DNA from 4 places in the Pseudomonas sp. HN2 genome. Region 4 is predicted to be linked to each of the others. Evidence: predicted binding sites of a transcription regulator. Region 4 holds the regulator's gene; each other region holds the start of a gene.
What was found. The regulator sigma-54, encoded in region 4, starts transcription at its own class of promoters, with help from an activator protein. The targets are predictions, from matches to a motif close to ANTGGCATNNANNTTGCTNT.
Positions count from the first base shown of each region.

Region 1: a site for sigma-54 is predicted at 1,780-1,799, ahead of LIS66_RS22755 (pilin). Genes of this name have one in related genera too.
Region 2: a site for sigma-54 is predicted at 1,742-1,761, ahead of flgB (flagellar basal body rod protein FlgB). Genes of this name have one in related genera too.
Region 3: a site for sigma-54 is predicted at 3,414-3,433, ahead of glnK (P-II family nitrogen regulator). Genes of this name have one in related genera too.

Region 1 is NZ_CP085885.1:5,142,059-5,146,408, forward strand. It holds gene LIS66_RS22740 (DUF748 domain-containing protein) at 1-79, shown strand, start outside; gene LIS66_RS22745 (DUF2845 domain-containing protein) at 76-375, shown strand; gene LIS66_RS22750 (BON domain-containing protein) at 643-996, opposite strand; gene LIS66_RS22755 (pilin) at 1,296-1,733, opposite strand; gene pilB (type IV-A pilus assembly ATPase PilB) at 1,960-3,660, shown strand; gene LIS66_RS22765 (type II secretion system F family protein) at 3,663-4,350, shown strand, end outside.
Region 2 is NZ_CP085885.1:4,485,712-4,490,061, forward strand. It holds gene flgE (flagellar hook protein FlgE) at 1-68, opposite strand, end outside; gene flgD (flagellar hook assembly protein FlgD) at 100-828, opposite strand; gene flgC (flagellar basal body rod protein FlgC) at 844-1,287, opposite strand; gene flgB (flagellar basal body rod protein FlgB) at 1,291-1,701, opposite strand; gene cheR (protein-glutamate O-methyltransferase CheR) at 2,072-2,899, opposite strand; gene LIS66_RS19820 (chemotaxis protein CheV) at 2,946-3,878, opposite strand; gene flgA (flagellar basal body P-ring formation chaperone FlgA) at 3,961-4,350, shown strand, end outside.
Region 3 is NZ_CP085885.1:5,851,135-5,855,484, forward strand. It holds gene LIS66_RS26080 (HAD family hydrolase) at 1-263, shown strand, start outside; gene sutA (transcriptional regulator SutA) at 449-775, opposite strand; gene LIS66_RS26090 (secondary thiamine-phosphate synthase enzyme YjbQ) at 877-1,302, opposite strand; gene LIS66_RS26095 (ammonium transporter) at 1,517-2,854, opposite strand; gene glnK (P-II family nitrogen regulator) at 2,892-3,230, opposite strand; gene LIS66_RS26105 (accessory factor UbiK family protein) at 3,625-3,885, shown strand; gene LIS66_RS27775 (helix-turn-helix transcriptional regulator) at 4,138-4,335, opposite strand.
Region 4 is NZ_CP085885.1:999,699-1,004,048, forward strand. It holds gene LIS66_RS04235 (HPr family phosphocarrier protein) at 1-38, opposite strand, end outside; gene rapZ (RNase adapter RapZ) at 54-911, opposite strand; gene ptsN (PTS IIA-like nitrogen regulatory protein PtsN) at 914-1,378, opposite strand; gene hpf (ribosome hibernation-promoting factor, HPF/YfiA family) at 1,391-1,699, opposite strand; gene LIS66_RS04255 (RNA polymerase factor sigma-54) at 1,773-3,263, opposite strand; gene lptB (LPS export ABC transporter ATP-binding protein) at 3,430-4,155, opposite strand; gene lptA (lipopolysaccharide transport periplasmic protein LptA) at 4,155-4,350, opposite strand, start outside.

The DNA.
Region 1 (4,350 bases), 1.9 Mb from region 4:
GTACTTCATCGACGCCAACCTCGGCGAAGCCGAAAGCGATGGCCGCGTGGTAACGCAAATGCATCTGGATGCCGAATGATCATGCGTAACTGGCTGGCGATGATCGCTCTGATATGTGTTGCTGGCCACGCGTCGGCTTCGGACACTTTGCGCTGCGGCAGCCAGTTGATCAGCCTCGGCGACCGCACGAGCGAGGTGCTGCAAAAATGTGGCGAGCCGGCCGGCCGGGACGTGCTCGGCTACAAGCGCAGTGCCAATCGGCGCGAAGAGTTTCAGGTCGAGGAATGGACCTACGGCCCGAACAACGGCATGTACCAGTACCTGCGTTTCGAAGGCAATCGCCTGCGGCAGATCAACAGCAAACGCGGTAACTGATCAATACATCATCCCTGTAGGAGTGAGCCTGCTCGCGATCGCAGTTTGTCAGTCGAGACATCAGTCAACTGACAGACCGCTATCGCGAGCAGGCTCACTCCTACATTTGCTTTGTGTGACCCATGAATAGAACAGGCCCCGACACAAGTGCCGGGGCCTGTAATGGTCACATCCGTGTGACCGTTCGCATGAACTCTAAAGTTGCGGCAGACGTATTGCTCGGCCCGTCTGTCGCGTCTTCTCCCGGTTCAGGCGAGAAGTCTTGCCTTAGTCGGCTTTCAGGCCGTCAGCAGAAACTGCTTTAACGCCTTTGATTTTCTTGGTGATGTTCACCGCGGTGGTTTTCTGAGCTTCGGTAACAGCTACGTCAGAAGACAGGGAAACTACACCCTTGTTGGTTTCGACTTTGATGTCGGTGCCTGGAATACCTTTTTCGGTAACCAGATCGCTTTTCACTTTGGTGGTGATCCAAGTGTCGGAAGTAGCTTCTTTAGCCTTGGTAACTTCACCGGCAGCCAGAACCATTGGCGCTTGGGTAGCCTGAGCGGACTGGGCGAAAGCGCCACCAGCCATGGTCAGGGTCAGAGCGGTAGCAGCGGCAGTGATAGCGAACTTCTTCATACGAGTAACTCCTGTTTTTACTGGAAGTCTGCTGTAACGCTTGTCAGCAGGGTTACCGGAGATATTGCGAACGCTGTGCCAACTTTTTCGACCGTATAAAATCGTTTAAAAACAGAGAGTTATGAAAAACGCTGATTTTCATTTTCATGCAAAATGCATGACTCACCTCAATTTCGCATGCAAGTTGCGGTTTTTTGGAAAGTTCATAAGCTGCTGAAATTATTGGAGCTTTTGTGAAGTGCTCGCGAAAAGAAAATGCCCCGCGGTGCGGGGCATTCGGGCTTCAGGCGCGAACCGGATTACGCACCGCTGGCCGTGCAGCCACGAGGCGAGTAATCGGCGTTGACAGTTGTCGCGCAGGTCCATGCGCCTGAAGTATTGCCCGTGGCGGATCCTGATCGAGAAAGCGTGACGGTTTTACCCAGAACCGGACCCGGCGCGTTAAGCAAGGTACAAGTGATTGATCCTGCGCCTGTAGACGCGGTGCCTGTAACCGCCAACGTACAGTTGGAAGTGGCAGTAGTACCGTTGGCGACGTTCGTCAGATCCGGGGTGCCGCCCTGATTGATCGTGTCCTCGAACGGTACTTTGAGCGCAGTAATCTCCGCCAGCCCCGCCGTCACCTTCGACCGCGCCTGATATTTCGAATACTGCGGCAGGGCGATTGTCGCCAGAATGCCGATGATCGCCACAACGATCAGCAGCTCGATCAATGTAAAGCCTTGTTGTTTTTTCATAGACACGCTCCATGCATGAGTCGAAATCTCATGATCTGAACAAGGCTCAGCACAGCCCATGCCAACGCCCTTTTGGCCCTGTCTGCTGGGCGCGCGCATTCCCCGACGCCGTTTCCTACAACCGGCAACCGCACTATCTGACACTTTTTGTCACCTGCACCGGCCGTGTTTGGCGCTGTCACTTGACTAGGCTATAAGTCATGAACGGCAAGCGTGCGGAATCCCCATGAATGACATCGCTCTGAGCGGTCTGGCCAAGCAATTGGTCCAGGCCGAATTGCTCACGGAAACAAGCGCCCGGCAATCCTGGGCGCAGGCCCAGCGCAATCGTGTGTCGCTGGTCAATTACCTGGTGCACAACAAACTGGTCAACAGCCGGCAGATCGCCGAGATTGCCTCGGAACATTTCGGCATGGCCCTGCTCGATCTCAATTGCCTCGACAAAGAGACCCAGCCCAAGGGCCTGGTTAGCGAAAAACTGGTTCGCCAGCACTGCGCCCTGCCCCTGTGGCGACGTGGCAACAAATTGTTCGTGGGTCTATCCGACCCGAGCAATCAGCAGGCAATCAGCGACATCCAGTTCAGCACCGGCCTGAGCACCGAAGCGATTCTGGTCGAGGACGACAAGCTCAGCGACGCCATCGACAAGTTCTTCGACAGCCATGCTTCGGGCCTGGAAGAAATGGCCGATGTCGATCTCGACGGCCTCGACGTCGAGTCCATCGATGACAACAAGCAGGACGTTATCGGCGGCCTCGATGCGGACGATGCTCCAGTCGTGCGCTTCGTGCACAAGATGCTGCTCGATGCGATCAAGAGCGGCTCTTCCGACCTGCATTTCGAGCCCTACGAGAAAAACTACCGGGTACGCATGCGCACCGACGGCATGCTGCGCGAGGTGGCCAAGCCGCCGATCCAGTTGGCCGGGCGCATCGCCGCACGTTTGAAGGTCATGGCCAGCCTCGATATTTCGGAACGGCGCAAACCCCAGGACGGGCGGATCAAGATGCGCCTGTCGAAAAGCAAATCCATCGATTTCCGCGTCAACACCCTGCCGACCCTGTGGGGCGAAAAAGTGGTGATCCGGATTCTCGACCCGTCCAGTGCGCAAATGGGCATCGACGCCTTGGGTTACGAGGCCGAACAAAAAGCCTTGTACCTCGCTGCGCTGAAACAGCCGCAAGGGATGATTCTGGTCACCGGGCCCACCGGTTCCGGTAAAACCGTGTCGCTGTACACCGGGCTGAACATCCTCAACACCGTCGACATCAACATCTCCACCGCCGAAGACCCGGTGGAGATCAACATGGAAGGCATCAACCAGGTCAACGTCAATCCCCGCCAGGGGCTGGATTTCGCTCAGGCCCTGCGTTCGTTTCTGCGTCAGGACCCGGATGTGATCATGGTCGGCGAGATCCGCGACCTGGAAACCGCCGAGATCGCGATCAAGGCTGCGCAGACCGGTCACCTGGTGCTGTCGACCCTGCACACCAACAGCGCAGCGGAAACCCTCACGCGCCTGCACAACATGGGCATTCCCGGTTTCAACATCGCCACCTCGGTGAGCCTGATCATCGCCCAGCGTCTGGCGCGCAAATTGTGCGCGCACTGCAAGCGGCCGCTGGAGATCCCGCACGAAACCTTGCTCAAGGAAGGCTTCCCCGAGGAACGCATCGGTCATTTCACGATCTACGAGCCGGTCGGTTGCGATCACTGCAATGGCGGTTACAAAGGACGCGTGGGGATTTATGAAGTGGTAAAAAACACACCGGACCTGCAACGGCTGATCATGGCCGAAGGCAATTCGCTGGAGATCGACATCCAGATGCGCCGCGACGGTTTCGCCGACCTGCGCACCTCCGGGCTGCACAAGGCCATGCAAGGCATCACCAGCCTTGAGGAAATCAACCGGGTCACCAAGGATTGAACATGGCGGTCAAGGCAGCAAAAGTCAGCGTTTACGCCTGGGAAGGCACGGATCGCAAAGGCAGCAAAGTCAGCGGCGAGTTGAGTGGGCAGAATCCCGCACTGATCAAGGCGCAGCTGCGCAAACAGGGGATCAACCCGGGCAAGGTGCGCAAGAAATCCGCCTCCCTGCTGAGCTTCGGCAAACGCATCAAGCCGCAGGACATCGCCTTGTTCACCCGGCAGATGGCGACCATGATGAAGGCCGGCGTGCCGCTGTTGCAGTCCTTCGACATCATCGGCGAGGGCTTCGAAAACCCGGCCATGCGCAAACTCGTCGACGAGGTCAAACAGGAGGTCGCCGCCGGTAACAGCTTCGCCACGTCATTGCGCAAAAAACCGCAATACTTCGACGAGTTGTACTGCAATCTGGTCGACGCTGGCGAGCAGTCCGGTGCCCTCGATACCTTGCTCGAACGCGTCGCGACCTATAAGGAAAAAAGCGAAGCGCTCAAGGCCAAGATCAAGAAGGCGATGACTTACCCTACTGCCGTGGTGCTGGTGGCGGCAGTGGTGACCGGTATTCTGCTGGTCAAAGTGGTGCCGCAGTTCCAGTCGGTGTTTTCCGGGTTCGGCGCCGAATTGCCGGGCTTCACTCTGATGATCATCAGCCTGTCGGAGTTCATGCAGCAGTGGTGGTGGGCGATTCTCT
Region 2 (4,350 bases), 2.6 Mb from region 4:
TTGTTGCCGGTCACGTCGAGTTGTTTGTTGGCGGCATAGAGACCGCTAAGGCCGATGTTAAAAGACATGTTCCACTCCTTCGTGCCGGGTTAGTCGGCTCTATATACCAATGGTTTGTACTTTGGACAGGGCAACGGTGCCCTTGCCGGCCAGGTTGAGCATCAGCTCGCCACCGGTCTGGCTGATCGTCACGCTGTTGACCGTCGCTGGCAGGTAGGTCGCCAGGTCGGTCGCGGTGCCGTTGATCGGTGCGTTGGCCTTGAACGTGTAAGTGCCGACCGGAACCACGGTGCCGGCGGTGTCCTTGCCGTCCCAAGTGAAGCTGGCATCGCCGGCGGCGCGGCTGCCGAGGTCGATGGTGCGCACGGCTTTGCCGTCCTTGTCGGTGATGGTCACGGTGCCGCCGGCAATCGACGAAGGCACGGTGACCGAACCGGTCAGGCCTTTGCTCGGGTCATCGAGCTGGGCGGTGTTGGTCTGCACGATCACGTTGCGACCGACCAGCGACGACGCCTGCAGCGCCTGCGACGAGTTGTAGTTGCCGGCAAGGCCACTGACGGTGGAGTTCAGCGTGGTGATGCCTTCAAGACTGCTGAACTGCGCCAGTTGCGCCACGAAAGCGCTGTTGTCCTGCGGGTCGAGCGGGTTCTGGTTTTTCAGCTGGGTGACCAGCAATTGCAGGAACGCATCCTTGCCCAGCGCCTGGCCGCCGGTGGCACTGTTGGTCGCCGAGGCGATGCCGCCCGGCGTCGTGCTGCTGGCCGTCTTCGACGAGTTGGCCAGGATGTCCTTCATGCTCAGGGTGCTGGTGGTGTCCGTAACGCTCATGGCATTCGTCCCTTATTACTGACCGAGGGTCAGTACCTTCTGCATCATGGTTTTGGCGGTGTTCATCATTTCGGCGTTGGTCTGGAACGAACGACTCGCGGAAATCATGTCAGCCATTTCTTCCACCACGTTGACGTTCGGGTAATAGACATAGCCCTTGGCGTCAGCGGCCGGATGGTTCGGCTCGTAGCGCGCTTCGAGGTTGCTCTGGTCTTCGACCACGCCAAGCACCTGCACGCCCTGCCCGGCTGCGTCCTGGTTCTGGAACAGCGAATCGCTGCCGCCGGCCTGGCCGCCCTGGAACATGGTGGCGAACACCGGGTGACGGGCGCGGTAGGTCTGGTCGATGCTCGACGAAACGGTTTCGGCGTTGGCGATGTTCGACGCCACGGTGTTCAGACGCGTGGTCTGCGCGCTCATGCCGCTGCCGGCAATGTTGAAAACGCTGGACAGGGACATGGATTATTCTCCGCGCAGGGCTGACACCAGCCCTTTGAATTTGCTGTTGAGCAAGGTGAAGCTGGCCTGGAAGCCGACCGCGTTTTCCGCGTAGTTCGACTGTTCCAGTTGAGCGTCGACGGTGTTCTGGTCGATGGAAGGCTGCATCGGCGTGCGATACATCAGCGACTCGTCGCCGTTGCCCAACCCTTCAGCCTCGATGTGGCGGCTGTTGGTCATGTTCAGGGCAAAGTGGCCGCCGGTCTTGGTCTTCTCGGTCTGTGCTTCGAGCACTTTGGAGAAATCCAGATCCCGCGCCTTGTAGTTCGGGGTGTCGGCGTTGGCGATGTTGTTGGCCAGCACTTCAGCACGCTGGGCACGGAAGCCCAATGCCTTTTCGTGAATGCCCAGCGCTTTGTCGAAGCTGATGCTCATGTCGGGAACCTTCAGGTGACCGGTTTTTCGTAACTGAGCTTTAGCAAGCGCCGTGCCAAATGGAAGAACCCCCGTATTCCGGGGCTTTGCGCCGAACAGGCAAAGCGGCAATGCCAGAAAAGCGGCAACCGGTTTCCGCTGGATGCCGCTTTTCTGCCGCTTGCCGTCCCTCTCCCTGACGCCGCAGATCCATTGTAGGAGTGAGCCTGCTCGCGATTGCGGTGTATCAGTCACTTATGTGGCATCTGGTAGACCGCTATCGCGAGCAGGCTCACTCCTACAGAGGAGCCATGGAGTTTCGCAGAGAACATTCAGGCATAAAAAACGGGAGACCTTGAGGGCCTCCCGTTTTTGTATTGCCGCGAACCGGTTATTTCGCCTTGTAGATAATCCCCGGGCTGCACTGAACCATCTGGTAATGATCCGGCAAACCGTTCAGCGCCTCAGACGCGCCAAGGAACAGATACCCGCCCGGCTTCAACGTGCTGTGAATGCGCAACAGGATGTCTTTCTTCACTTCGGCAGAGAAGTAGATCAACACATTGCGGCAAAACACGATGTCGAACTTGCCCAGCGCTGCGTAGCTGTCGAGCAGGTTGAACGAGCGGAATTCCACCCGGCTCTTGATTGGCGCCTTGACCACCCAGCGCCCCGGCCCTTTCGGGTCGAAATAGCGTTGCAGGCGTTCCGGCGACAGTCCGCGACCGATCGCCAGGCTGTCGTACTCGCCGGTCTTGCAATTGTTGAGCATCAGTCCCGACAGGTCAGTGGCAACGATCTGCACGCCCATCTTCAACTGGCCCAGGTTGCTGCGCTCGAACTCGTCGATCGACATCGACAGCGAGTACGGTTCCTGACCCGACGAGCAGGCCGCCGACCAGATCCGCAGACGCTGGTTGGGGCTGGCCTTGATCGCTTCCGGCAGTACCTTGTTCTTCAAGACTTCAAACGGATAGGTGTCACGAAACCACAGGGTTTCGTTGGTCGTCATGGCATCGACCACCTGCTCGCGCAAACCGCTGCGCGGCTGGGTCTGGATGCGCTGAACCAGCTCACCCAAAGACTTGATGCCTTGCTGCTCCATCAGTTTGTTGAGACGGCTCGAGACCAGATACTGCTTGTTTTCACCGAGCAGAATGCCACAGGCTTTTTCCAGGAAGACCCGGAACTGTTCGAAATCCAAATTACCCGTAGACAATGATGCCGCCTCTTAAATCGTGTTGAACGCCAGGGGCAGAAGGCCCTTAGCTGATATCTGCTGCTTTGATCCGGTCGACTACCCGGGACGCGAGGTCATCAGGACGGAATTTGGCCAGAAAGTCATCAGCACCGACTTTCTTGACCATCGCCTGGTTGAATACCCCCGACAACGAAGTATGCAGGATGATATGGAGCTTTTGCATGCGCGCGTCGCCGCGGATTTCCGCCGTCAGGGTGTACCCGTCCATCTCCGGCATCTCGATGTCGGAAATCATCATCAGGAACTCTTCTTCCGGCTTCTTGCCCTCGTCGACCAGCTTGCGCAGGTAATCCAGCGCCTGCTTGCCGTCGTTCAGCGCCACCACTTCGACACCGATGGTCTGCAGACAACGCGTGACCTGCTTGCGCGCCACCGACGAGTCATCGACTGTCAGCACCCGCAGCGACAGCGCTTTGGTCTGCGTCTCGACATCGACCACGCCCACCGAAATCGCTTCCGGCGTCGGCGCTACTTCGGCCAGCACCTTCTCGACGTCGATGATTTCGACTAACTGGTTGTCGACCCGAGTCACAGCGGTCAGGTAGTGATCGCGACCGGTGCCCTTGGGAGGCGGATGGATCTCTTCCCAGTTCATGTTGACGATGCGCTCCACCGAGCGGACCAGGAAACCCTGGGTCTTGGTGTTGTACTCCGTGATGATCACGAACGGACTGTTCTTGTCTTTCAACGCACCGGAGCCCGTTGCCATTGCCAGATCCAGGATCGGAATGGTCGCTCCCCGTATATTCGCTACCCCGCACACGACAGGACTGGATTTGGGCATCAAGGTCAGTGACGGGCACTGCAACACTTCCCGTACCTTGAACACGTTGATCCCGTAGAGCTGCGGCCCGTCAAGACGGAACAACAGCAGCTCGAGGCGATTCTGCCCTACCAGTTGCGTGCGCTGGTTCACCGAATCCATTACACCAGCCATGCCCAGACTCCTACATCAACGCCAAGTGTTGTTGCGACGCACATTCATTGCTAAACGGCACGGCGCTTGCTTTTTAACTCGTATGAACGCTCAAACGACATTTTCCCGACGCCTGACATCTTCCCTTCGCAAAGGGCTTTGCGCGGTGTCCGCCGTTTGCTGCTTGCTTGCCGGCAGTCCTGCCAATGCTGATGCGGTTACCTTGCCTGATATGCTTATCGGCGTGACTCAGGGCTTTCTTGAATTCACCGTAGAAGACTATTTGGCTTCCAGTCAAACCGAAGGCCGCTACGAAATCGAAGTCAACCAGCTCGACCCGCGTATGCGCATGCCCATGTGCGACAAGGAATTGACAGCCACTCTGGAGAGCCCGGCCCGCCCGCTGGGCCGCGTTACGGTGAAGGTCCGATGCGAAGGCAGCTCGCCCTGGACGGTGTTCGTACCCGCTCAAGTCCGCCTGTTTCGCGAGATC
Region 3 (4,350 bases), 1.2 Mb from region 4:
CCGAAGACATCGGCATCGCCAAGCCGGATGCACGGCTGTTTCATGAAGCCCTGCAACGCGGGGGCGTGAGTGCCGAAGCAGCGGTGCATGTCGGCGATCATCCCGGCGATGACATCGCCGGGGCGCAGCAGGCGGGCTTGCGCGCGGTGTGGTTCAACCCGACGGGCAAGGTCTGGGAAGCGGAGCGCTTGCCGGATGCAGAGATCCGCAGCCTCACGGAATTGCCAGCGGTAATCGCCCGCTGGAATGCTCCCTCGAAATGACACAGATCCCCTGTAGGAGTGAGCCTGCTCGCGATAGCGGAGTGTCATTCAATTAGATGTATCTGATACACCGCTATCGCGAGCAGGCTCACTCCTACAGGGGATTCTGGTGTCTGCTCCATTCATGTCAGGCATGAAAAAGCCCGCAGCGACGGCGGGCTTTTTCAGCAAGCGAGCGACGCGCCTCAGATAGGGCGGCTGCCGTACTTGTTGTCCGGCTTCTTGGGCGGATCGGCGACCACGTTGGCCTCCACTTCCTGAACCTTGCCGCCGCGTGCAAGGAATTCTTCCATGGCCTTGGCCAGGGCGTCACGCTCCTTGTTCTTGGCTTCGATGCTCGGCAACTCGTCGACCGATACCGCAGCCTTGGCTTTGCCTTTGGCAGCCGGGGCCGGCGTGTCGTCACCGCCATCGTCCTCGGCAACGTCTTCCGCTGCCGCTTCCAGGCCTTCCTCGGCCTCGTCTTCGTCGCCTACTTCGAGGTCGTCGTTTTCCAGATCATCGTCGCTCATGTTCTACCTCATGACTTGCCAAAAGCAGATTAGTTATAGACCAGCTTTGGCGACTGTCGAAGCCGCCGTTGAAAAATCTTCCACCGCTGCCGGGCAGCGGCTCATGCCTGCTCACCGTGCAAGGTGGCGAGGACTTTACGGGCACCGCCATGATCACGGTGCTCGCCCAGATAAATGCCCTGCCAGGTACCCAGTGCAAGGCGCCCTGCCGCAACCGGCAGACTGACCTGGCAACCCAGCACGCTGGCCTTGAAGTGCGCCGGGAGATCATCCGGGCCTTCGTCGTTGTGCTCGAAGCCGTCTGTTCCTTGTGGGATCAGGCGATTGAAAAATCGTTCGAAGTCGCGGCGGACTGCCGGATCGGCGTTCTCGTTGATGGTCAACGACGCCGACGTGTGCTGCAGCCACAAATGCAACAGACCGACCCGACAGGTCTTGAGTTCAGGCAAGCCTGCGAGCAACTCGTCGGTTACCAGATGAAAGCCCCGGGGCCTTGCCCGCAGGGTTATCAGAGTCTGTTGCCACATACAGTTCTCCGCTCGTTCGGGGCGCATTCTAGCGTGCTCTGAAAAAAAACAAAGGCCCTAATATTCCTGCAGCGATGTAAGCGATTGCCCGCAGAAAAAGCCTCGTCGTAAAGACGACCAAAGCCGTAAGAAAAATCCTTTCAGCTGCTCCTTGAATGACAAATCCCGGACAAAAAAATGCCCGGCGAACCGGGCAATTTTTTATCGCGCGTACTTACAGGTTGTAGCCACGTTCGTTGTGTTGTGCCAGATCGAGGCCGACCGACTCTTCTTCCTCGGTAACACGCAGACCCATGACGGCATCCAGCACCTTGAGGATGATGAAGGTGACGATCGCGGTGTAGATCACGGTGAAGCCGACGCCCTTGATCTGAATCCAGACCTGCGCGCCAATGTCAGTCACGGTGCCGAAGCCGCCCAGTGCCGGTGCTGCGAAAACGCCGGTGAGGATCGCGCCGAGGATACCGCCGATACCATGCACGCCGAAGGCATCCAGGGAATCGTCATAGCCGAGTTTGCGTTTCAGGGTGGTGGCGCAGAAGAAGCACACCACGCCTGCGGCCAGACCGATCACCAGTGCACCCATCGGGCCCACGGTGCCAGCCGCCGGTGTAATCGCAACCAGACCGGCGACCACACCCGAGGCGATGCCCAGGGCGCTTGGCTTGCCGTGGGTGACCCACTCGGCAAACATCCAGCCCAGTGCCGCAGCAGCGGTGGCAATCTGGGTAACCAGCATCGCCATGCCGGCAGTGCCGTTGGCGGCTGCAGCGGAACCGGCGTTGAAGCCGAACCAGCCGACCCACAGCATCGCCGCGCCCATCAGCGTGTAACCGAGGTTATGCGGAGCCATCGGGGTGGTCGGGAAACCTTTGCGCTTGCCCAGTACCAGGCACGCTACCAGACCGGCGATACCGGCGTTGATGTGCACCACGGTGCCGCCAGCGAAGTCGAGTACGCCCCAGTCCCACATCAGGCCGCCGTTACCGGACCAGACCATGTGCGCGATCGGTGCATAAACCAGAGTGAACCAGATGCCCATGAAGATCAGCATCGCGGAGAACTTCATGCGCTCGGCGAACGCACCGACGATCAGCGCCGGGGTGATGATCGCGAAGGTCATCTGGAAGGTGATGAACACCGCCTCAGGGAACAGCGCCGCCGGGCCGGTGATGCTCGAAGGCGTGACACCGGCGAGGAACGCCTTGCCCATGCCGCCGAAGAACGAATTGAAGTTGACGACGCCCTGCTCCATGCCGGTGGTGTCGAAGGCAATGCTGTAGCCATAAATGACCCACAGGATGCTGATCAGACCGGTAATGGCGAAGCACTGCATCAGCACGGAAAGAATGTTTTTCGAGCGAACCATGCCGCCGTAGAACAGCGCCAGGCCGGGAATGGTCATGAACAGCACGAGGGCTGTGGAGGTGAGCATCCAGGCGGTGTCGCCGGAATTGAGGACTGGCGCTGCCACTTCGTCTGCCGCCATGGCGATGCCGGGCATTACGATGGACAACAGGGCGCCTAGCCCTGCGAATTTACGCAGAGTCATATTGTTTTCTCCTGGGGCGTTGGGTTTGTGGCGGCGCTTAGATCGCGTCGGTATCGGTTTCGCCGGTACGGATGCGGATCGCCTGTTCCAGATTGACCACGAAGATCTTGCCGTCACCGATCTTGCCGGTGTTGGCCGCCTTGGTTATCGCCTCGATAACCCGATCCAGATCCTTGTCGTCGATGGCCACGTCGATTTTCACCTTGGGCAGAAAATCGACCACATATTCCGCGCCGCGATACAGCTCGGTGTGACCCTTCTGCCGGCCGAAGCCTTTGACTTCAGTGACGGTAATGCCCTGCACGCCGATTTCGGACAGCGACTCGCGCACGTCGTCCAACTTGAACGGCTTGATGATGGCAGTGACTAGCTTCATGAAACTCTCTCCCGAATTGGTGGACTTGCCCCAGGAAAACAAACCCGTCTCAAGTCTAAGCGCAGTGCCTGGCTTTGTAACGCATCGTTGACGCCAGCTAACCGCATCAGACGAAACTCCCCGCTTCGTCTGCCGCACTGCATTCGTCACAGCGACTGCATCAGTGCATGGGTCGAGGGTGACTAAGCAGAAACCTTGCCAGCTCGGCAAAAGCGCGGCATTTCAACCGTTTGGCCTCGGTTGCGCGCACTCGCGCAGAAAAGCGTTTACCGATACGCACAACAACGGTGCGCCACCGTCCGTCCCCCTGCGCGAAAAGCGTGCATCCGAGCAACGGGATTGACTATAGACACTGCGTGATACACTGCCGGCCATTGTTTCCAGGACATTCCCCATGCTCGCGCCCAAAGACTTCCTCGACGCCCTGAGCGGCACCGCCTCCCGCCTGTTCAGCGGCGACACGCCACTGCCGAAAGCCGAAATCGAAAGCCAGTTCAAAATGCTGCTGCAGAGTGCCTTCAGCAAACTCGACCTGGTCAGCCGTGAAGAGTTTGATAGCCAGATGGTTGTGTTGGCGCGTACCCGTGCCCGCCTCGAAAGCCTCGAAGCCAAGGTTGCCGAGATGGAAGCCAAGCTGACACCGCCCGCTGAATAATCCGCGCCCCCTGTAGGAGCTGCCGAAGGCTGCGATCTTTTGATCTCCAGCCCTTCAACCATCCCGGCAACGTCCTACAACCTGCACCACCGCCGTCCGATTGCGTCGAAAAGCCCAGGTTTCAACTAGATCGAAAACGCCCAGCCGTGGATACGGTCACACGATGCGCCGCAGATGATGGTGGAGCGGGAACAGACCAAGCGCCCAATGACGGGGCCTTGGTGGAAAAGGGCTTCGCGGATGCTGCAATCGCTATAAGCCCGCATGCCTGAGCTGGGCCCTGCGCAAATCGTAAGTCGAGTGAAGATTCATCGAGAACTCAGGCGTAGTGTTGAGATGAATGGCAAGGCTGATTGCCAGATCGGCGCAGATCCTGAGTTGGCATTTCACAAGCTTTTCGATCTCACTTTCGGGCCATTTCGTGGGCATGGCCAGCTCCATGACGGTCATGCCCAACGGCTCCAT
Region 4 (4,350 bases):
CCCAGCTTATTGATGATTTCGATTTCACGAGCAGGCATCGCGGTGTGAATCCTTTAGGTGAGGTCGCGGTGGCGAACCTGGACGTTCTTCAGGGTTTTCTGCAGGGCCTGACCCAGGCGTTCGGTCAGGTAGACGGAGCGGTGGTGCCCGCCGGTGCAGCCAATGGCAATGGTGACGTAGGCGCGGTTGCTGGCGGCGAAACGTGGCAGCCACTTGTTCAGATAGGCGTAGATGTCCTGATACATTTCTTCGACATCCGGCTGTTCCGCCAGGTACTCGGCCACTGGTGCATCGAGACCCGACTGCGCACGCAGCTCCGGTTTCCAGTACGGATTGGGCAGGCAGCGGACGTCGAAGACCAGATCGGCATCGACTGGCATGCCGCGCTTGAAACCAAACGATTCGACCAGGAACGCCGTACCCGGCTCGGGCTGATTCAACAGGCGTAACTTCAGGGTGTCGCGCAGTTGATACAGATTGAGGTGGGTGGTGTTGATTTTCAGGTCGGCCAGATCGGCGATCGGGCCGAGCAGGGCGCTTTCATCGTGGATGGCTTCGGCCAGGGAGCGATTGGCGTTGCTCAACGGGTGACGACGACGGGTCTCGGAAAAACGCTTGAGCAGGGTTTCTTCGTCGGCGTCCAGATAGAGCACATCGCACTTGATATGCTTGGCCCGCACGTCTTCGAGCAATTCGGGGAAACGAGACAGATGGCTCGGCAGGTTGCGCGCATCGATCGATACCGCGACCAGCGGCTGCGCCAGCTCGGTGTGGATCAACGCGCGCTCGGCCAGTTCCGGCAGCAAGCCGGCCGGGAGGTTGTCGATGCAGTAGTAACCGTTGTCTTCAAGGACATTCAGGGCGGTACTTTTACCCGAGCCCGAACGGCCACTGACGATGATCAAACGCATGATTAGTGCCCGTTCTGCTCGTCCAGTACAACCTGGTACAAGGCCTCGTTGCTCGGAGCGCTGCGCAGTTTTTCGCGCACTTCCTTGCGGTCGAGCATGCTGGCGATCTGGCGCAGCAATTCCAGGTGCGCATCGGTCGCGGCTTCCGGGACCAGCAGCACGAACAGCAGGTCCACCGGGGCGCCGTCGATGGCGTCGAAATCGATCGGGGCTTCGAGGTGCAGCAGCGCGCTGACCGGCGCCGTGCAGCCCTTGAGGCGGCAGTGGGGAATGGCGATGCCGTTGCCGAAACCGGTGGAGCCGAGTTTCTCACGGGCGATCAGCGCCTCGAAGACATCCTGCATCGCCAGATCCGGCACTTCGCGGTGGATCAGGTTGGCAATCTGTTCGAGGGCTTTTTTCTTGCTGCCGCCCGGCGCGTTCACCTGGGAACGGCCGGGGGTCAGGATGGTTTCAAGTCGGATCATGGGATAGGGGGGTTAACGACCGGTTGCGCCCTGGAGGAGGCTCTGGGTCTTTTCCTTATGCTTTTTGAGTTGGCGATCCAGCTTGTCGGTGAGTGAGTCGATCGCAGCATACATGTCGGTATCTTCTGCGTTGGCGACCACTTCGCTGCCGGGGATATGCAAGGTGGCTTCGATCTTCTGCTTCAGCTTTTCGACGCACATCGTGACCTGCACGTTGGTGATCTTGTCGAAATGTCGCTCCAGTCGTTGGAGTTTTTCCTCGATGTAGGAACGCAGAGGTTGGGTCACTTCCAGTTGGTGTCCACTGATGTTGACTTGCATACAGCTTCTCCTTCGTTGCCAGTGCATAAAGCGGCAGGCCGAAAAGCCTGCCACTGGAACGCTGTAACGTGGCTTACATCAACCGCTTGCGTTCGCTCGAAGGCGCGATTCCGAGGGATTCGCGGTACTTGGCGACGGTGCGGCGAGCCACCTGAATGCCTTGTGCCTCCAGTAAACCAGCGATCTTGCTGTCACTCAACGGCTTTTTCTGATTTTCCGCCGCGACCAGTTTCTTGATGATCGCGCGAATCGCCGTGGACGAGCATTCGCCGCCTTCGGAGGTGCTGACGTGGCTGGAGAAAAAGTATTTCAGTTCATAAATACCGCGCGGGGTATGCATGAATTTTTGGGTGGTCACCCGTGAGATCGTCGACTCGTGCATGCCGACCGCTTCGGCGATGTCATGCAGCACCAGCGGCTTCATCGCTTCGTCGCCATATTCGAGGAAACCGCGCTGATGTTCGACGATCTGCGTGGCCACTTTCATCAGGGTTTCGTTGCGGCTCTGCAGGCTCTTGATGAACCAGCGGGCTTCCTGCAACTGATTGCGCATGAAAGTGTTGTCGGCGCTGGTGTCGGCACGCTTCACAAAACCGGCGTACTGGGCGTTGACGCGCAGGCGTGGCACCGATTCCTGGTTCAGTTCCACCAGCCAGCGCTCGTTGTCCTTGCGCACGATCACATCGGGAATGACGTATTCGGCTTCGGTCGATTCGATCTGCGAGCCCGGACGCGGATTGAGGCTCTGCACCAGTTCGATGACCTGGCGCAGTTCGTCTTCCTTGAGCTTCATGCGCCGCATCAACTGGCTGTAATCGCGGCTGCCGAGCAGGTCGATGTAATCGGCGACCAGACGTTTGGCCTCGGTGAGCCACGGCGTCTTCGCGGGCAGCTGGCGCAATTGCAGCAGCAGGCATTCGCTGAGGTTGCGTGCGCCGATCCCGGCGGGCTCGAATTGCTGGATGCGATGCAGGACGGCTTCGATTTCGTCGAGCTCGATGTCCAGTTCCGGGTCGAACGCTTCGAGAATTTCTTCGAGCGTTTCGTCCAGGTAACCCTGATTGTTGATGCAATCGATCAGGGTCACGGCGATCAGGCGATCGGTGTCGGACATCGGCGCCAGGTTCAGTTGCCAGAGCAGATGGCTCTGCAGGCTCTCGCCGGCGGAAGTGCGGGTGGTGAAATCCCACTCGTCGTCATCGCTGCTGGGCAGGCTGCTGGCGCTGGTCTGATAAACATCTTCCCAGGCGGTGTCTACCGGCAGTTCGTTGGGGATGCGCTCGTTCCATTCGCCATCTTCAAGGTTGTCCACCGTCGGCGCGGCTTCCTGATACGAGGGTTCCTGGATTTCGGCGGGCTTCTGTTCGGCGTTGTCGGCCAAGGGGTCGGCGTTATCGAAGTCGTCGCCTTCTTCCTGGCGTTCGAGCATCGGATTGGATTCCAGAGCCTCCTGGATTTCCTGTTGCAGGTCCAGGGTCGACAATTGGAGCAGGCGGATGGCCTGTTGCAGCTGCGGTGTCATCGTCAGCTGCTGGCCCATTCTCAAGACTAGCGATGGTTTCATGGCAGGGGCTTAACACCTTATTCGCCGGCGCTTTGCGCCATCCACTACAGGGCGCCGAAGCGCCAAACTTAAGCAAATTATATGCCTGAAACTGAAGTGTTTGCCTAGAGCGCTGTAACAATTAAAGCGGATAAATGCGCCTTGAATCGATACAGCGCTGGCGCGCTTACAGGCGGAACTCGTGACCCAGATACACTTCCTTGACCAGATCGTTGGCCAGGATGGTCTCGGCATCGCCTTCAGCGATCAGTTGACCGTCGTTGACGATGTAAGCGGTTTCGCAGATATCCAGCGTCTCACGGACGTTGTGGTCGGTGATCAGCACCCCGATGCCCTTGGCCTTGAGGTGGTGGATGATCTGCTTGATGTCGCCGACCGAGATCGGGTCGACACCGGCGAACGGTTCGTCGAGCAGGATGAATTTCGGCGCAGTGGCCAGAGCGCGAGCGATTTCCACCCGGCGACGCTCGCCACCGGACAGGCTCATGCCGAGGTTGTCGCGGATGTGGCTGATGTGGAATTCCTGCAACAGGCTTTCCAGCTCCTTGCGACGACCGGCCTTGTCGAGTTCAGGACGGGTCTCGAGGATCGCCATGATGTTGTCGGCGACCGACAGTTTGCGGAAGATCGACGCTTCTTGCGGCAGATAGCCGATACCGGCCTTGGCGCGGCCGTGCATCGGCTGGTGGCTGACGTCCAGATCATCGATCAGCACCCGGCCCTGATCGGCCTGCACCAGGCCGACGATCATGTAGAAGCAGGTCGTCTTGCCGGCGCCGTTCGGGCCGAGCAGGCCGACGATCTGCCCGCTGTCGATCGACAGACTGACGTCACGCACGACCTGGCGGCTTTTATAGGCCTTGGCCAAGTGCTGAGCTTTCAGAGTTGCCATTACTGGGATTTCTCTTCGGTTTTCTTCTTCGGCTGGATCACCATGTCGATGCGCGGACGCGATTCGGTGACCTTGCTGCCCGTGGCGCGACCGGCGCTGGCCAGTTTCTTCACGGTGTCGTAGACGATTTTTTCGCCCTGGGTGACGTTGTTATCCTTGTCGATAACCTTGGCCTTGTCGATCAGCACCACGCGG